DNA from 4 places in the Bacillus cereus group sp. RP37 genome. Region 1 is predicted to be linked to each of the others. Evidence: riboswitches for the same ligand, from Rfam matches in the RefSeq annotation. Region 1 holds a riboswitch; each other region holds the start of a gene.

Region 1 (3,269 bases):
CATCTCCCTTTTTCTAAATATCAATATCAGAAAAAAATAAAAAGCTATGTAGCCTTTTAATACTACATAGCCTTCTTCTACAAACTGTTACTTACTTCCTCTACTAGCTTCTTCGTACTTTCATACGCAGATTCTGCTAAACTAATCGCGGAAATAACGGAAACACCGTCCGCACCTGCTTCTATAACTGAAGCTGTATTTTCAATTGTAATACCACCAATTCCGACGATCGGTATTGTAATTCCTTGCTCTCTAAAATGAGCTAAACATTTCGTTCCTTGCACAGCTTTCGTATCTTTTTTCGTACTCGTTGGGAAAATAGGGCCAACACCTAAATAATCAGCTCCGTTTTCAATTGCCCAACGTGCTTCTTCAATTGTATGTGTAGATACACCAACAATTTTATCCCCCATTTTTTCACGAACAGAAGTAATTCCTTCATCATCTTGTCCAACATGCACGCCATCTGCATCTAACTCGAGAGCTAGTTCCACATCATCATTTACGATGAATGGTACACCGTACTCCTTACAAATTGCTTGTAGTTCTTTTGCGAAACAAATGCGTTTCTCTCCCGTTAAAGCGCCTTCCCCCTTTTCACGAAATTGAAAAATTGTTATACCGCCTTCAAGTGCATCTCTCAATACTCGTAGTGGCTCCTTCGTACAATTGTTACTTCCCATAATAAAATATACTGATAATAACCTAGACATTTCAGCCTTTGTAATCCGCGACATCTAGTTCCCCTCCTTACTATATAATCTCAATCTTCCCATACTTCTCAATATCACCTGAAGTGGTATTCGCTAACTGATTTAAAAATTCAATTTGGAAACTACCCGGTCCCTTTTCCACTGTCTTGGCAGCTGCTAGTTCCGCAGCTACACCATAAAATGTTAATGCGGCTACCGCTGCCTTTACATAATCCTTTTCTATCGCTACAAATGCTCCTATTACAGAAGTTAGTAAACAACCAGTACCTGTAACTTTCGTTAAAATAGGGTGACCATTTTGAATAAGAATAGTTCGCTCTCCATCTGTAACAACATCTTCTTTTCCAGTAATTACCGCAACTGTATTCAATTCGTCTGCTGCCTGCTTTGCAATACTTACGACATTACCATTTCCAGCACCAGCGTCTACTCCTTTAATTTCCCATCTCTCATTAATAACATTCGCTATTTCAGCTGCATTTCCGCGAATAATCGCTAACTCGATTTCAGCTGGAATATGTCTCGCAACTTCTGTTCGATACGATGTTGCTCCTGCACCAACTGGATCAAACAGTACTGGTACATTGTTCACATTTGCTGATTTACCTGCAAGTAACATTGCTTCTACTTCTTCAGGGCGAAGTGTCCCCATATTTAATACTAACGCTCCAGCAATGCTAGCCATTTCTGCTACTTCTTCTTTTGCATACGCCATTACAGGCGATGCCCCTAACGCTAACAAACCGTTAGCTGTAAAATTTGTTACAACGACATTTGTAATATTATGAACGAGCGGATTAGATTCTCTCACCAAATCCACTACTTTACTAATTTCTTTTATATTCATCATTCTCATCCCCTAACTATAGTGATGGGAGATACACAAAAAGACACTTTGCGCGTACGCAAAGTGCCTGAACATGTGCTTTTACACTCTCCCTACGCTGGCATTATCCAACAGGTTCAAATGGTCAATGACGGATTAGTCATACTCTCAGTTTGCATCCACAAACTCCCATGTGTTTAGTATTCTTCTACTTCAAAGTCTACTCTTATTCTAGTAAAATAACAAGTTCTTTACTTTTCTATTTAATATAGAAGCAACTAATAAAACAATACGTATAATAAATAAGTATCTATTTCTCATAGTCTCATCATGGTGCATATTATGTTCTGTCGCCATCATTCACTTTCAAACAGATGTTATCCCACTAAAAAACGTTCAAATCTGGAGCGAAACTGAATCTCAAGAAGATGTATGCTATAGTTAACGTATGGAAATTTGAAAGGATGTTTTAAATATGTCAAAAAGCGTTGTAATCGCTGAAAAGCCTTCCGTTGCACGTGATATTGCTCGCGTACTGAAGTGCGATAAAAAAGGAAACGGCTACCTTGAAGGTAGTAAATATATTGTAACTTGGGCTTTAGGTCATCTCGTTACATTAGCAGATCCAGAAAGCTATGATGTGAAATATAAAAAGTGGAATTTAGAAGATTTACCGATGCTACCAGAGCGTTTGAAATTAACGGTGATTAAACAAACAGGGAAACAATTTAATGCTGTAAAAAGTCAGCTTCTTAGAAAAGATGTAACTGAAATTATTGTAGCAACAGATGCTGGACGTGAAGGAGAGTTAGTCGCTCGCTGGATTATTGATAAGGTTCGAGTTAACAAACCAATCAAACGTCTATGGATTTCATCCGTTACTGATAAAGCAATTAAAGATGGCTTCGCTAATTTAAAACCAGGTAAAGCATATGACAATTTATACGCTTCTGCAGTTGCACGTTCAGAAGCTGACTGGTATATCGGTCTTAACGCGACTCGAGCTTTAACGACTCGCTTTAATGCCCAGCTGAATTGCGGCCGTGTTCAAACACCTACTGTCGCTATGATCGCTAATCGTGAAGATGAAATAAAGAACTTCAAAGCTCAAACTTACTACGGCATCGAAGCTCAAACAACGAATCAGTTAAAACTAACTTGGCAAGATGCAAACGGCAATAGTCGCAGTTTTAATAAAGAAAAAATCGATGGTATTGTAAAAGGTTTAGATAAACATAATGCTACTGTTGTAGAAATTGATAAAAAACAGAAGAAGTCATTCTCTCCTGGTCTTTACGATCTAACTGAATTGCAACGTGATGCAAATAAAAAGTTCGGTTATTCTGCGAAAGAAACATTAAACATTATGCAGAAATTGTATGAGCAACATAAAGTGCTAACGTACCCTCGTACAGATTCACGCTATATTTCATCTGATATCGTTGGAACACTCCCAGAACGTCTAAAAGCATGTGGCGTTGGAGAGTACCGTCCTTTAGCACATAAAGTATTACAAAAGCCTATCAAGTCTAATAAGTCATTTGTTGATGATAGTAAAGTAAGTGATCATCACGCAATTATTCCAACAGAAGGATACGTTAACTTCTCGGCCTTCACAGATAAAGAACGTAAAATTTATGATTTAGTTGTAAAACGTTTCTTAGCCGTTTTATTCCCAGCATTCGAATACGAACAACTAACGCTACGCACAAAAGTTGGTAATGAAACGT
Region 2 (3,269 bases), 340 kb from region 1:
ATAGAGACATTACCCTGAGCTGCAATATCTATACCATAATGCATTTGTTCCCAGCGCATATCAAAGGTTGAGCTAACTCTTCCTTGAGTAGGGAATTTAAAAACTGCTGGAATTGAAGTAGGTTGAGCTGTTTGAGCTTGTGATTGCGTTTGCGTTTGATTTTGCACCACATAATGTTTTGCCACATATCCGTATCCTGTGCCAAAACGAATTTTATACCAAGTTCCTACAGTTTCCACTACTTGTATTTGTGTACCATTTTGTAATGAGCCAAGTAGTGCGCTACTTGTACTAGCGTTGCTACGTACATTAAGTTTAGGTGTTGCAACTGTGTATTTCGTATTATTTTGAACTGTGATGCCTTTTACTAAAGGCTGTGAACCATTAGACACGAATGCCTTTTGTACGTAACCTGTTTTGCCATTATGTAAAATTTTATACCAATCACCTTGTTCTTCTTGAATGGTAACGAATTTCCCATTTGGTAATACATCTAAAATTGAAGATTCTAAATTAGGTTCAGAACGAACGTTTAATGCATTGGCATTAACGATGTATTGATTATTAGATTGAAGTTTGTTTTTTAGTAGAATAGCATCTTTTTGTACGTAACCTACTTTATTATTAACAGATACTTTATACCAGCCATTAGTTGTTTCAAGTATGTTCACTTTCGTATTAAAGCGGATTGTATCAATTGATGAGCTATTTGCGTTATCTTTTGTATGTAAGGCTACTTGATCGACTTTTACATATCCAGTTTTCACATTAGATAATTGTTCAGCGTTGGCTGTTTGTACATTTGTTTCTCCCATAGAAGGAAGTAAAGAGGCAATTGCGACAGTAGTTGCTGTTAAAGCAGTAGCTTTCATATTCATATAATAGAGACCTCCTCTAGTTGTATAGTTGTAATTTTATTATAGTATAAAGATATAATATAGTGGGTGTATTCACATAAATGTAATATGAAATCAATATAAAAATAAATTTTTTGAGGATAATGATTCCTTTTTATCCAATTAATTAGGATAATAATTTCTAAGATAGAATATAAGTATTATATAGTTCTGTTATTTTGTTGACAATTGAGAAAATTAAAATAGTTGATGATGTCTTATTACGATGTTATACTGACAGTGATAATTTCATAGTTTGCTAGGAGAGCTGGTGTTGCCAGCTGAGAGTAGGCCGTAAGCCTTTGATCCTTTTCATTACCTGATCTAGATTATGCTAGCGTAGGGAAGCAATTCGGACACTAATAATGAGTCCCCGTTTCTTTGCGTATAGAAACGGGGCTTTTTTATTTGAAAATTTCATATTGAAACCACTAGGGGTGCTTGTTGTGCTGAGAGAGGAATAATCCTTAACCCTTACAGACCTGATCTAGGTAATACTAGCGAAGGGAAGTGGAGCAACGAATAAATTATAATTTTATTTGCTGTAACCACTTCTTATTTAGAAGTGGTTTTTTATTTAGATATATAAATTGAAAGGGGATAGAGAAATGAAATTTTGCGATAGATTATTAGAAACTGTACAACCAGTTTGGGAGATGAGTCATAATCACCCGTTTGTAGTAGGTATGGGAGATGGCACGTTAGAAAAAGATAAGTTTCAGTATTATATTATTCAAGATTATTTATATTTGTTAGATTATGCAAAGCTATATGCGATTGGTGTTGTAAAAGCAACGAATCCACAAGTAATGGGGAAATTTGCTGAACAAATTGATGGCATATTAAATGGAGAAATGACAATCCATAAACAATATGCAAAAAGACTTGGTATTTCTATAGAGGAGATAGAATCTGCAAAACCATCTGCTAAAAATTTAGCCTATACAAATTACATGATGTCTGTATCTCAAAATGGCACGCTTGCGGAATTAATAGCAGCACTTCTTCCATGTATGTGGAGCTACTGGGAAATTGGAAAGCGTTTAAACGATATTCCTGGAGCAAGAGATCATGAGTTCTTTGGTGAGTGGATTCAAGGATATAGTTCGGAAGAATACGGTAGCCTTTGTATTTGGTTAATAGATTTATTAAATGAAATGGCAGTTGGAAAGTCTGACAAAGAGCTAGATCGATTAGAGGAGATTTTCCTATATTCCAGTCGATTTGAATATTTATTCTGGGATATGTCCTATCGTAAGGAGATGTGGGGATTTGAGGAGCAAGAACATACTACAGTTTCATAATGTTTCTTTTCATTATGATGAGAAACCAATCATCAATGAATTAAATGCTTCTATACAAGATAAAGAGTTTGTAAGTATTATCGGACCGAGTGGATGCGGGAAAAGTACTTTATTTCGCCTTATTACAGGTTTAGAAGAAACAAGTACGGGACAGATAGAGCTGACAGAAACAAAGAGCCATCCTGTAGGGTATATGCCCCAAAAAGATATGCTCCTGCCATGGAGAACGATTATTGAGAATGCTGCCCTGCCGCTAGAGTGCCAAGGTGTACAGAAGAAAGAAGCACAAATAAAGGCAAAGGAACTGTTACATAAATTTGGCTTACAAGGGTATGAGACAAAATATCCGAAAGATTTATCTGGTGGTATGAGACAACGCGTATCTTTTATTCGAACTTTATTAACAGGCGGGGAGATATTGCTGTTAGATGAACCGTTTAGCGCGTTGGATGCGTTAACGAAGGCATCTTTGCAAGAATGGCTGTTTGAACAATGGAAAGAGTGGAAAAAAACAATTTTATTTATCACTCATGATGTGGAAGAAGCATTGTTTCTTTCTAATCGAATTTTCGTTGTAGAAAATCAACCGATAACTACTTTAACCGAGAGGATTGTACCGCTTGATCGTAATCGGACAAGAAAAGATTTGTATAAGCCTGAAGTGTTAGCGCTTAAAGATGAGCTTCTTAGTATGTTACAAAGGCAGGTACTCGTATGATGAACCGGTTGAAGGAACTATTACCTGCCCTTACACTTTCTAGTGTTTTACTTGTCATGTGGGAAATAGGCGCAAGAATTGTAGATGAGATGTACATTTTACCGTCACCGTCTGCAATTGTAATGAAGATATGGCAACTAAAAGATATATTATTTACAGTTCATTTGCCGGCAACATTATACGTCGTTTTAATAGGGGTAGCTATTTCTATCGTACTTGGGGTAGGGCTAGCAATATTAATGAATGCGAGTAATTGGATGGAGAGAGCATTTTATCCATTATTAGTTGCCTCACAAACGATTCCGATTACAGCGCTTGCTCCGCTCTTCGTTTTATGGTTTGGATATACGA
Region 3 (3,269 bases), 4.7 Mb from region 1:
TCGCCTTATAAAGTGAAACTTTAATCAGTGGGGGTTTTCTTCATCCCCACTGATTATTAGTTGAACCAATCGGGCTTTTATGGGCAGTTGATCCCCCACCTAACTTCTGTGCTTTCACTGAATTTTGAGGTGGGGGTCTTACTGCCCATTAATGCGGGATAAACGACAGAAGCCCCTTTTGCTACCGTCTTAGCAAAGGGGCTTCTTCTATATTTAAATTAGGTACTACAGTGTGATCAATCAAGTAAAGAGGTGTAACGTGTTATTGGTATAAATGACTACCAGTGTCTTTAAATTCTTTCGCTTTCTCTTTCATCCCTTTTTCAATTGCTTCTGTCGTTTCTAAATCATTTTCTTTCGCATAGTCACGAATGTCATGTGAAATTCTCATACTACAAAACTTCGGTCCACACATGGAACAGAAATGAGCCGTTTTCGCGCCTTCTGCTGGTAATGTTTCATCGTGATATTCCATCGCACGTTCAGGATCTAAAGATAAATTAAATTGATCGCGCCAACGGAATTCAAAGCGAGCTTTTGAAAGTGCATCATCACGCTGATGAGCCGTTTTGTGCCCTTTCGCAAGATCAGCTGCATGCGCAGCGATTTTGTACGTAATAACCCCCGTACGAACATCATCTTTATTGGGTAAACCTAAATGTTCTTTCGGCGTCACATAACAAAGCATCGCCGTTCCAAACCAGCCAATCATCGCAGCTCCAATCGCTGATGTAATATGGTCATAACCTGGTGCAATATCTGTCGTTAACGGTCCCAGTGTATAGAACGGCGCGCCCTGACAAATATCAAGCTCTTTCTCCATATTCTCTTTAATTAAATGCATCGGTACATGCCCAGGTCCTTCAATCATCACTTGCACATCATGTTTCCAAGCAATTTTCGTTAATTCACCAAGTGTTTCAAGCTCAGAGAATTGCGCTTCGTCATTTGCATCTGCAATCGAACCTGGACGTAATCCATCTCCAAGAGAGAACGAAACGTCATACTGCTTCATAATTTCACATATCTCTTCAAAATGAGTGTATAAGAAGTTTTCTTTATGATGGAATAAACACCACTGTGCCATAATTGAACCACCGCGTGAAACGATACCTGTCGTACGCTTTGCAGTAATCGGAATGTAACGAAGTAATACGCCAGCGTGAATTGTAAAGTAATCAACGCCTTGCTCCGCTTGCTCAATTAACGTATCACGATACACTTCCCACGTTAAATCTTCTGCAATTCCGTTTACTTTTTCCAGCGCTTGATAGATCGGTACAGTCCCAACTGGTACAGGCGCGTTACGAATAATCCACTCACGTGTCGTATGAATATTTTTACCTGTAGATAAATCCATAATCGTATCTGCACCCCAGCGAGTTGCCCAAGTCATCTTCTCCACTTCTTCTGCAATAGAAGACGATACAGCAGAGTTTCCGATATTTGCATTGACCTTCACGTGGAAGTTACGTCCGATAATCATCGGTTCTGCTTCCGGATGGTTAATATTCGCTGGCAAAATCGCACGGCCTTCCGCAATTTCCTTGCGAACAAACTCAGGCTCTACTCCTTCACGAATCGCAACATATTCCATCTCAGACGTAATGATGCCATTACGCGCATAATGCATTTGCGTAACATTTGCACCTTGCTTCGCTCTAAGCGGTTTGCGATCCATTTGCGGAAAAACAGGTGTATGTTTCGAAGCCACCTTCACACCGTCATCCTCTGGTTTCACTTCGCGCCCTTCGTACGCTTCTACATCTCCGCGCTCTAGGATCCAAGAGTGGCGCGGCGTTGGAATTCCTTTTTCTAGCTCCACTTTATACGCAGGATCTGTATAAGGACCGCTCGTATCATATACACGAATTGGCGGATTCGGAATGCCGTTCGTTTCACTTTGTTCAATCTCGCGCATCGGCACTTTCATACCTGCACGTGGTCCATCCACATACACTTTCTTACTTCCTGGTAAACTCGATTTCAATTCAATTTGCTCAGCTGAAACAGACTGTTTCATAACCTTTGTTGCCCCCCTGTACGTGACAAGGACGAGATATGGCCAGCGTATGCCAAAATAAAAAGAGCCAGGTCCATAAAAAAATAAGGACCTGGCTCATAAAGGCATCATTATGTAAAGCCGTTAACTTCCCTACGCTGGTACGAGCCAGATCAGGTCCAAAGGGTTAAGAAGTTCACGCGCTTCTCTCTCAGCCTACGCATACGTTAGGCACCCCTAGTTTATCACTGATTTAATTTTCAATACTTTCCCATCATACACGATAATCTGAAAAATGAAAAGTTTATTTCTTTTGTTGTTTATGGAATCATCCACGTTAAATAATATGCCTGTACATACGTCATAATACCAACAATAATTACGAAGAATAAACTATGCTTCAATGTAAATCGGAACAGATCTGATTCTTTCCCAGCAAGTCCAACTGCCGCACAAGCGATCGCAATCGATTGCGGAGAAATCATTTTTCCTGTTACACCGCCCGTTGTATTTGCTGCAACGAGAAGTACTTCAGATACACCGACTTGCTGTGCTGTAATCGCTTGTAAATTCGAGAACAGTGCATTCGCTGACGTATCAGATCCTGTTAAGAACACCCCAATCCACCCCAAGAATGGTGAGAAAAACGGGAATAGTCCACCAGTTCCAGCAAGCGCTAACGCTAATGTAGATGATAAACCAGAATAGTTTGCGATAAATGCGAACCCTAATACGAATCCAATAGATAGAATTGGCATCTTAAGCTCATTTAGCGTTTCTTTAAAAGTCGCTACTGCATCTTTTGCACTCATTTTTAAAATAAAGATAGAAATGACACAAGCAATTAAGATTGCTGTTCCCGTTGCTGATAATACATCGAATTTCAAAATTGCCTCGTAAGGCGTCGGTTTATTTACAATTGGTTCTGCTTTCATTACTAAATTGTGCAAGCCTGGAACTTCAAACTTAAACACAAGGCTTTCCAATGCGCCGCCTGGAGCAAATAACGCTTTAAAGAAACTTTGGCTCCAAATAACTACCATGACAGTTAAAATAATGAATGGAGACCATGCTTTTACGACTTTTCCTACTGTTAGTTTCGGCATAGATGTCACCGTCGTTGCCGCAGCTACTTCACTATTTGCTTGCCCCGATTGATAGATTTCTTTCGGCTGCCAAACTTTTAAGAATAGTGATAAACTCACTAAACTTACAAGTGCTGACGTAATATCCGGGAGTTCCGGTCCTAAAAACGTCGCTGTAATGA
Region 4 (3,269 bases), 4.3 Mb from region 1:
TACATCATTGCATTTGTAGTTGTTCTTATTTTTCTCGCTTCGTTCTATTACTCTAAACAAATCGCAAAACCGTTATTAAAAATAAATGATACAACGAAGAAAATAGCGCATTTAGATTTCACAGAACAAATACCGATCACTTCAAAAGATGAAATTGGTGATTTGTCGAAAAATATTAATGTATTATCCAATAAGCTCCATTCGCATATTGGACAGCTAGAACAAGATATTGAAAAGGAAAGAAAGCTAGAAAATACGCGGAAAGAATTTATTTCTGGTGTTTCGCACGAATTAAAAACACCGCTGAGCATTATGAAAAGCTGTATTTCTATTTTAAAAGATGGAGTAGCTGAGCATAAAAAAGAGTACTATTTTCAGGCAATGGAACGAGAAGTAGATAAAATGGATACGTTAATTTTGGATATGCTTGAGTTAGCTAAATTTGAGTCAGGTACATATAAAATGAAAATGGATTCATTTTATATCGATACAGTAATTGAAGATATATGTGAACACCTTTCTGTAAAAATAGAGAAAAAAGAACTTCGTGTTCATAAAAATATAGGTCCATTTGAAGTGATAGCAAATCAAGGCCGGATTGAACAAGTCATCGTGAACTTCATTACGAATGCCATACGTTATACACCAAATAAAGAAGATATTATTATTTCTACAATAGATGAAAAAGATCGTATAAAAGTATGTATTGAAAATAAAGGTACTCACATTGAAGAAGAACAATTAGATAAAATTTGGGATCGTTTTTATCGCGTGGATGCAGCTCGCCAGCGTTCGCAAGGTGGAACAGGTCTTGGGCTTGCCATTTCAAAGAATATTTTAGAACTACACGGTGTTGAATATGGAGTAAAGAATACAGAAGATGGTGTATTATTTTATTTCTACTTATTGAAAAAAGCGTAGATGATGCATGCTACGCTTTTTTAATTTATTTTCATATTATCTTTACCTAATCTTTATTTTTAAGCGATATAATCTGATTAGAAAATGAGGTTATGTAAGGAGTCGATGAACCGTGCATAGCAATTGGCTAAGTATAATGGTATTTATTTTCTTTTGTGCATTTATTGTATTTTTAATTGATATTACGATATGAAAAAAAGAGCGCTCATTAAGCGCTCTTTTTGTTTGAGTTTAGTCGATAAGCATTGATACTCTTGAATAAACGTGGTGAAGTGATAAATAAAAAGATAAGTAAAACGGTACATAGAATATAGGAACCAATCATTGTACTACCATTTACGATTAATGAATATAGCACAGCTGATTGACCTTTCGGTGCATATTGTCCCCAAAAAATAATACCGGCAATGAAGTGACAGAAGTAGCGAGCAAAGCTACCAACAAATGTAGCAACAATAATGTAACCAATAACTTTCTTTCCTTCGTTTTGTTTTGAAGAAGGTTTGTCTTTACGGCTACCTAAATTGGATTGGTCTTCGCTATTTTCATTGGATGTTAAAAGTGCTTTTTGAATTGGACGATAGAATAAACCAGCAAATCCAATGAATGCGAAAGCAACGAAGTATTCAATGAGTACTTGAATTGGTGTGACGATAATGGCATCGCCAACGACAATTTGTAATAATCCCCAAATTAAGCCTCCTAAGAAAGCCATTTTGAAGCCCCAGCGGTATGCGATAATAAAAATAGGAATCATAGCGAATGAGATGGAACCGCCTGTTGGAAGTTTGATTGATAATGGTAAAATGTCGATGACCAAGGCGAAGGCTGCAAGAATGGCAGATTCGATCATCGCTTGTAAATTGGTGTTACGCATGTTGTCTCCCCCTAAATCCAAGTTGTACAAAAAAGAATAGGTATCATAGGAGGATACGAAATACGTAAATAAAAAAGAGGTATGTATTTCGGACGTTTGCACAATCCCTGCGTTAGCATTAACTAACAGGTTCGAAGGGTCGGAACGAAGTGTTCCCTCTCAGCGGCATGGCTCCCCCTGTGATAACGAGATTCTTTATTTGCTATTGTTTATTGTAAGCGAAATGGATGAGAATGGCAAATGAATCAAGTATGACAATAATTGAAATATAATTGTATTGAAATGTTAATAAATATGAAGCGAAAAGATATAGTCCAAATGAAATAGAATATGCTATAATTTTTTTGAAAATAATTATCATTCTCTTCTGAGGGGGAAGGTTATGAGCTTAGTAGATATTAAAATTGGCGAGAAAGTGTTAGTAAAAAGTATTCAGTCTTTAGATCAGTTATTAAAGCGTAGACTAGCTGCTTTCGGTCTTGCGGAAGGAAGCGAACTTCGCTTGAAACAGAAAGCGATGTTTAAAGGTCCTTGTACATTGGAGTGTCGTGGACAGTTAATTAGTATTCGTCATTGTGACGCGAAAATGATAAAGGTGGAATTAGCGTGAATAAGGTAGCTTTGCTAGGGAATCCGAATACAGGGAAGACATCATTATTTAATGCACTTACTGGTTCTTATGAATATGTAGGAAACTGGAGTGGTGTAACAGTAGAAAAAAAGGTTGGTAAATTAAAAGATAAGCAAGGAACATTAATTGATTTACCAGGAGTGTATGATTTGAATCCAGTTTCACGTGACGAAGGTGTCGTTACGAATTTTCTACTAACAGACGAATTTCATCATATGTTAAATATTGTGGATTCCTCGCAGTTTGAACGAAATATGCATTTAACGTTGCAATTACTTGAATTTGGAAAACCGGTTTCAATTGGATTAAATATGGTCGATGTGGCAAAGCAACGAGGCATTGTAATTGATGTAAAACGGTTATCAGAACTATTAGGTGTAACAGTCGTTCCTGTCGTTGCAAGAAGCGGAAAAGGCTGTGAAGAACTGCTTACTACTCTTAAAGAAAATGACAAAAATGAGAAAAAACCATTCATTATTTCATATGGTGTACCAATGGATGAAGGAATTGGAGAGGTAATCGCTCTTTTAGAGACAGTGAATTATAAGCATCCGAGATGGTTAGCCCTTCAATTTTTAAGCAATAACGAAGTAGTAGAAAAAGAAATGAAAGCATTACCAATTTATAAGGAACTTGTAGCCATTCGATCTCGCTTAGAAGGAAAACTCGATTGTACGTTAGAGGAGCACATTTACAAAACTCGTGAAGCGTATATTGAAAAGTTAAAAACAAATGTTATGAAGCATGAGAAAGAAGGAAAAATTCCTTTTTCGGAAAAAATCGATAGGTTAATTACACATAAAATTTTAGGACTTCCAATCTTTTTAGCAGTTATGTTTT

The links. A riboswitch is a leader RNA that binds a small molecule or an ion and turns the genes downstream of it on or off. The one in region 1 is predicted to bind thiamine pyrophosphate.
Positions count from the first base shown of each region.
Region 2: another riboswitch for thiamine pyrophosphate. It lies ahead of tenA (thiaminase II); the one in region 1 lies ahead of thiM (hydroxyethylthiazole kinase).
Region 3: another riboswitch for thiamine pyrophosphate. It lies ahead of thiC (phosphomethylpyrimidine synthase ThiC); the one in region 1 lies ahead of thiM (hydroxyethylthiazole kinase).
Region 4: another riboswitch for thiamine pyrophosphate. It lies ahead of thiT (energy-coupled thiamine transporter ThiT); the one in region 1 lies ahead of thiM (hydroxyethylthiazole kinase).

Region 1 covers NZ_JARVHP010000001.1:4,971,480-4,974,748, forward strand. Annotated here, with positions in the region: gene thiE (thiamine phosphate synthase) at 78-737, opposite strand; gene thiM (hydroxyethylthiazole kinase) at 754-1,560, opposite strand; TPP riboswitch at 1,633-1,742, opposite strand; gene topB (DNA topoisomerase III) at 2,015-3,269, shown strand, end outside.
Region 2 covers NZ_JARVHP010000001.1:4,629,273-4,632,541, reverse strand. Annotated here, with positions in the region: gene QCI44_RS24495 (SH3 domain-containing protein) at 1-878, opposite strand, end outside; TPP riboswitch at 1,148-1,259, shown strand; TPP riboswitch at 1,320-1,422, shown strand; gene tenA (thiaminase II) at 1,505-2,200, shown strand; gene QCI44_RS24485 (ABC transporter ATP-binding protein) at 2,169-2,918, shown strand; gene QCI44_RS24480 (ABC transporter permease) at 2,918-3,269, shown strand, end outside.
Region 3 covers NZ_JARVHP010000001.1:281,657-284,925, reverse strand. Annotated here, with positions in the region: gene QCI44_RS01380 (arsenic transporter) at 1-11, shown strand, start outside; gene thiC (phosphomethylpyrimidine synthase ThiC) at 263-2,023, opposite strand; TPP riboswitch at 2,136-2,251, opposite strand; gene lldP (L-lactate permease) at 2,323-3,269, opposite strand, start outside.
Region 4 covers NZ_JARVHP010000001.1:642,951-646,219, forward strand. Annotated here, with positions in the region: gene QCI44_RS03330 (sensor histidine kinase) at 1-921, shown strand, start outside; gene thiT (energy-coupled thiamine transporter ThiT) at 1,130-1,798, opposite strand; TPP riboswitch at 1,885-1,986, opposite strand; gene QCI44_RS03340 (FeoA family protein) at 2,181-2,408, shown strand; gene feoB (ferrous iron transport protein B) at 2,405-3,269, shown strand, end outside.